Pedosphaera parvula Ellin514: one gene and its partner. The protein of the gene in region 2 interacts with the protein of the main gene of each other region in a pairwise test. Links are inferred from orthologs where the notes say so. Each region holds a gene or a part of one and is shown on either strand. Other genes may lie near its edges. The genes, in order: dps and clpS.

What was found.
Region 1: the proteins of clpS (region 2) and dps interact in binary tests that used the Escherichia coli proteins (3 or more experiments, as listed by UniProt). The link is inferred for Pedosphaera parvula Ellin514 from one-to-one orthologs.

What each region holds. Positions count from the first base shown.
Region 1 is NZ_ABOX02000043.1:5,746-8,846, forward strand. Bases 280-3,055 are described here. They hold dps (DNA starvation/stationary phase protection protein Dps), read right to left. Parts: upstream 2,027-3,055; coding sequence 1,532-2,026; downstream 280-1,531. Other genes in these bases: CFLAV_RS24205 (two-component regulator propeller domain-containing protein), read right to left, coding at 280-485; CFLAV_RS24210 (cyclic nucleotide-binding domain-containing protein), read right to left, coding at 978-1,304; CFLAV_RS24220 (hypothetical protein), read right to left, coding at 2,057-2,707; CFLAV_RS33040 (MlaA family lipoprotein), read right to left, coding at 2,697-3,055. In the rest of the region: more of CFLAV_RS24205, read right to left, coding at 1-279; more of CFLAV_RS33040, read right to left, coding at 3,056-3,101.
Region 2 is NZ_ABOX02000014.1:30,878-34,005, reverse strand. What follows is about bases 105-2,907. They hold clpS (ATP-dependent Clp protease adapter ClpS), read right to left. Parts: upstream 1,758-2,907; coding sequence 1,452-1,757; downstream 105-1,451. Other genes in these bases: CFLAV_RS12895 (transposase), read left to right, coding at 2,678-2,907; CFLAV_RS12915 (hypothetical protein), read right to left, coding at 969-1,451; aat (leucyl/phenylalanyl-tRNA--protein transferase), read right to left, coding at 281-934; CFLAV_RS12925 (MBL fold metallo-hydrolase), read right to left, coding at 105-169. Outside these bases: more of CFLAV_RS12925, read right to left, coding at 1-104; more of CFLAV_RS12895, read left to right, coding at 2,908-2,995; CFLAV_RS12890 (IS3 family transposase), read left to right, coding at 2,992-3,128. UniProt on the Escherichia coli protein: Involved in the modulation of the specificity of the ClpAP-mediated ATP-dependent protein degradation.

The DNA of each region.
Region 1 (3,101 bases), on a different replicon or contig from region 2:
CCAGTGAACTTATACAAGCCCAAGGAAGTACCCGCCCAAACGCCGCCATCCTTGCGTTCACAAAGCGCAAACACTCGCGCCCGCTCCGAAGGATTCCGCAGAACAAATACCTTGGAATGCCCATCGCGCAACAAAGTGACGTTTCCGACACTCCCAATCCAGAGGGAGCCGTCCCTGGTACCCAACAGTTCATCAGGCACACCCGGTAAAGCGGGTTCGCCCGCCTTGGGCTCCCACGCGGTGAACGCAGCGCCGTCAAATCGGAATAATCCGTTAAGCGCCGCAACCCAGAGATATCCTTCACTCGTCTGACAAATCGAATTGACCTGATCAACGCCATCCGCGCCTCCCCAGGCCCGATGTGAAAACTGTATTATGGACTTGTGAGAATCCAAAGCCAGCGCCTGACAGACAAAAAGCAAATACGCAACAGCCGTCCAGACCATTGCCAGGGAAAACGAAGTGTAACTGCGTACGCGGCACATGTTGCTCAAAACAATCCAGAAGAAATCTCGCGCTGCCGCTGATGCCAAACAAACACATTCTGGGTGGAATACTTTTTGTGCGTCAAGCCGAATCCATTGCCGCACTGGCGAATTCGCCGACGTTCCGGTTCTTGACGCCCGAGTTCAAGTTCAGTCTTTAATAACATAACTTGTCTGCCGCTGTGTCTGGATCATGCACGAAACGTAACTCATGGTACATCTTTATCTGATCTTACCAGATCGCAGGATTAAATGTCATGCCTCAATTGGCAGAAGCCGGTTTTAAAACTTCGTGTGAGCTAAAGCGTACCGACGAAGTCAAGGTTTACCCGCGGAACTCATTGTGTATAAAGCGGGTTTTGAATTGATCACTGGCATTCCGAGCCTATTTCGTGAACCACGCATTCTCCGGACAATGCGCTGAACCACCAGTGATCAAAGCAAATGCCCGCTGAAACCTCATTGGCTTAAGGGGGAGGAGTGGAGGCTTGTTCATGGTGGATGGGAAGTCGGACTTTGAAACGGGTTTCGCCGGGGCGGGATTCGAATTCGATTGTCCAGCAGGAGCATGGTTTCCCCCAGGTAGTTTCCCGGCTTGGTGACCGCCATGAGGATTGACTGGCGATCGTAGGTGCGCGTGATACGAACTTCCCCTTCGAGCAGGACATGAAAGAACCCGGTTCGTTCCCCTTCGGCACCCAGGACCGCGCCAGCCGGCACTTCAATCACTTCACCCGGTTCCAAGCAACCCAGTTGCGCATCGGTCAATCCGGCAAACAGAGGCGTGGAACGGACCTGTTGGAGTTCAATCGGGCTCATGGTCATAGCAGGCCGAGGTATTGGTGAACGAGCTTCACCGCCATGGCACCTTCCCCCACTCCCGAGGTGACGCCTTTGGCGGAGCGATGACGGACATCACCGGCAACGAAGATCCCCGGAACGCTGGTTTCGAGATAAAACGGATCGCGATCCGCAGTCCAGCCCGGTGGGCGCCGGGCGCCCGGAGAAAGTGCGGTGATCCGGCTTGGTAACGCTGGAGCGCGAGCCTAGTCTTTCGACTGTATGTGCGCCTCCACCAGCCATAGCAGTTTGTCCACGCCACGCGAGACTTCTGTGAACAAATCCGCAGTGTCCGCCTCACCGGCTTTGCCTGCTGTGTCAATTGCTGAGCGGGTGGAGGTGCCGAACTGCGCCAGCGCGCTTGATAGTGCCGAGACATGTCCTTGCCCGGATGCCAGGTCCAAGGGATAAGCTGCGAGCCGGGAATGCTTCGAGACGGTTTGAATCGTGCCTTGCGCGACACCGCCGAGTGCAACCAGGCGTTCGGCAATGTCGTCGGTGAACTCATCAAACTCCCCGGCGATTTTGTCGAACAGTTCATGCAGGCCGATAAAGTGCGGACCTTTGACATTCCAATGCGCTTGTTTGGCCTGTAGACCAAGATCGAGCGCATCGGCCAGTTGTTGGTTCAATAAATCGACCATCGGGCGGCGGCTCGGCTCGCGGATGTCGTTCCGGGTTTTGTTAAGTCGGGTGTTCATAAATAAGTCATGGAGTTTGATGATTGTCCTTCACAATGGAGTCCCAGGGTTTCGGTCAGATGAACTCAAAACGGGTTCGACAAGCCATGCATCGGCGGGAATTTGTGCCACGCCCGGATAGACTGTGTAAGCGGCCAGGTTTGCCAGGTTCACAACCCCTACTCCTCCACCGCGCAGCCGCATATGGACTGTAGTTTTGGATAACATGAACTGCATGAAGGACTGGCTCTCGGCCGACAGCTTGACCGGAAATTCGACCATGAGAAAAAGCGCCTTGCCTCCCACCATGCGCAACTTGAGAAATGACACCAGGAGATCGCCTACCGGCGTCGGCTGTTCACGCTTTGCCATCAGCTCTGGCTGGTCGAGGTGCACATGCTTTTTGAATTCCGCCTCCGACAATTCGACGATGTCGGCGTAGCCGCCAGGGAATTGCCAGCAATCATGGGTTTTCTGCAGGAAATCCACCCGCAGAACCTGGGCGGAGACAAACACGGACTTGGAATTCTCACCTGCCAGAACAAGCCTTGGTGAGGCAAATAACCGCGCCGGTTCCGTGCTTTCCCATATTTTGTGGCCCTGAGCTTTGTCCGCGGTGAAGGACTCAACCGAGCCGTCCGTCAAGTGAACACGAATGATGAAGTCTTGCTTTGGCAGTTCGGTACGGTCATTAGTTTTCATAGGAATTTTCTTTCTTTGAACCGCTTTCCGGACGCGGACTTAAGTCAGTGCAACCGCGCGCAATTCTGTCGGGTAATTGCGCTCTCGCCAGGCATCGATTCCTCCCAACAATGCCATTTATCGTTCCCTGCGTTTTTGACGCCTTTTGGATTTCTGCCAGGCCATCAAGCGCCTCCAGAATGGCCCGCTGTACGACTGGCTGCGAAAGGTTGCCCATATGGCCGCCCCGCTCAAAGAGTGTCGCGCGTGCTGGTCCGAATGTGGCCTCGATCCAATCAAGATCCTCAGTCGCCAGGAGAAAATCGTTCCGGTTCGCGATGACCCGGATATTATGGTTGTCCTGTAGTTCGGCCGAATAGGTGCGCAGATCCGTGCCCCGCCTCACCGTCTCCGG
Region 2 (3,128 bases):
GCTTGTGTGTCGGAGTTAAAATGGATCGACCGGCATCGGCAACCAGCTCCCGCATCATTTTGGGAACGTACTGTTCGGAATAGGCCATATAGAGACCCATTGCTCCCACAGCTCCAAGTGCCAGGAAATTACGCCGCGTGTGATGATTGTGTTTATGGTTTTGAGTCATTTACAAAAAATTTTGCCTCGGAGTATATCACTATTTCCCTCTCAAAATGGAAGTAAAAAGTGTATTTCCTCCAATAAAGCGTGCCGTTAACGCTAACGACCAGCCTCACTATCAAAATGTGCAATCTTGGACAACCGACTGCGCTAAACGTTTCAAATAATCTTCCCGGGAAATCGAAATTCCTCCCAAGTGCTTGGTAGTAGGCGTGATAGTTTGGATGTCAAAAAGGGTAAATCCCCGATTTTGCAAATGTTCGGTCAAATAGTACAAGGCAACTTTGGAAGCATCATTCGCACGGCGAAACATCGATTCTCCCGCAAAGAATCCGCCCATGGCCACCCCATAAATTCCACCGACCAGTTTCCTCTCCTGCCAACATTCCAGGCTATGGGCATAACCACGCTCGTGCAGACGAGTATAAGCATTGATGAACTCCGGCGTGATCCAGGTCGTCCTGCGACCCGGAGCCGCCTCGGCACAACCTTCCATCACTTCCTTGAAAGCCCGATCTCTCGTGATTCGAAACAAGCCTTTCTTAAGCGTCTTGCCCAGGCTTTTGGACACATGGAATCGGTCCAATTCCATCACCCCACGCGGATCTGGCGACCACCAGGTAACGGGCTTCACTGTCCACGGAAAAATCCCGTTGCGATAAGCCGATAACAATCGATCCATCGACAAATCACCGCCCACAGCCACCAACCCCTCCGGATCAGCGCCACGCGGGTCTGGAAAAGGCATCTCATCCTTCAGCAGTACGACCATAAATCATCCCATTATCCCATGATCCTTTTTATCCCTAACTCCCCAACTCGCCCTGCTCAGTCAACGCCTGCAACAACGTCATCTGAAAATGTCCCGCCACCTCCATCGCCCAATACGACGGTGCCGTCTCTTCATCCAAAGCCGCAAAGCTGTCATTAGTTTTATCCGGTGATCCCAACTGCACCCACGCCCCCACCCGAATGTCATTCAACACCTGCAACAACCAATCCGCATCGGAAATCTTGATCGAAAACCTATACACGTCATGCCCTTTGATCTTCTGAAATCGCGATTTGCTGCTCATCAGCGCATCCAAAGCCTTCTTATTCTCCGACCGGCTTTCCGCCAAAGCTTCTTCAAGCAACTGTTCGTTCTCCGCATTCTTCTGCGACTTGCTCAACGGCTGATGACCGCCCTCCAACACCGGATACAGCTTCAGCGTCTCCAAAAGCAATCGCATTTCGGTTTTATCGATTAGAAAGGCAATCCTGCCCTTGGCACCTTTGATCGGTTTCAATTAATCGCGCTCCATTGTCGCGTGCAGACTGTATTTTTGCAATTGATGCACAAAATGCTCCGCCTTCTCCATGCTCTCACGCACCAGCACACTCTTACCCTGATTATGCACCTCCAACATATGCTGCTCCGCCTTTTGCCGATTCCAGCCGAACACTTTCTGAAACACATGACTCACATAATCCATCAAATTCACCGGATCATTCCAACAAACCACCAAATACCCCGGCTCCAACTCCGACTTCGAAGCCGCTTGTTCCTCCTGCTCCACGTCAGGCATTATCTCAGGTGTCGCCGTCTCAGCCATAAATGTTTAATTCAATCAGGCTCAAAATATAAGCTTCCCCCAACCTTGTCGAGAGAGGGACAACGACCAACCCCCGTCAAAACCCCCATCACACCCCTCCCCTTTTCGCATACCTCGCATACCTCGCGGTTCATTCTCTGACTCTTGACTCCTGTCTTCCCCATCCATCCCGAAAAATTTTTTAACCGACCGATACCGTCCATTGGCGTCCGTTACCGACCGAACCCCCAAAGACGTATTAAATTTTGACCGTCTATTACCGACCGAATTCTGACCACCATTTCCCGCTTCGTCCGCCGACAATCCGATGATCGTCACCGCTTCATTAACCACCAGAAAATTTTTCTTAACCTTCCGATACCTTCTAATACCTTCCAGTGGCTTCCGATACCTACCGAACCGCATCCCATCCATCCCATAAGCCCGACCCACCGCCAAGCAACCCACAGCAAATGCGCTGAAATTAGTTTGAAATGCTTTCACGTCGAATTCCTTGATAGAAAACTAACCATTAAGTCATTAACTCACTCATGATTATTTTTATTCGTTCTTAGTTAGCTCAATGACCACCCCATGTCAATAACTATTTTTGACTGTTTAATCATTATGTTAGAATTGTCACAGTTATTTGCGCCAGCTTTAAACCCAAGACTCCATTCCCCCGCGCCAGCATCGTGGGTAGGGCGAACCAGTCCCGTGGGCGCCGCACTAACATGGCCCGCGACATCGATCCCTCCTATGCCCCCATTCGCGTACGCGACCCAAGCCTCCATTCCCCTGCGCCAGCAATCAATTAAATGGTGGAGTGAGATTGCTTTGCGCGAAGCGCACGTCTCCTATTGGGCAACTAACTCGCAAGGCTTTGAGGTTTCTTCGATTTTGTTGAGAGGGCTTTCGGGTGTAGAAAGGAAGGTATGGAAATGAAAGGTAAGTCTTCTCGGCGCTACGACGCTGAGTTCAAACAGAACGCGGTGGCACTGGTGCGGTCTGGTCGCAGCATCAGGGAAGTGGCGGGTGATCTGGGCTGTTCCAGTTGGTCATTGGGGCAGTGGGTGGCTCGCGTCAATCAAGGTGGCAGCTTCTCCGAACCCAAAACGCTGGCTGCCGAAACTCCCGAACAAAGGGAAAATCGCCGGCTTAAACAGGAACTTGATTACCTCCGCCGGCAAAGGGACATTCTAAAAAAAGCCTTGGCCATTGTCTCGGATGGGAACCTGCCCGGCGCTTCCAACTCATGAATACTCTCAAAGCCGATTATCAGGTCGAGGAACTGGCCCACGCATTGGAAGTCACCAGCAGCGGGTTTTACGCGCACCAGCACAAGCCCGAGGGGGCGCGTCGCCAACAGGATCAAAAGCTCCTAAAACGAAT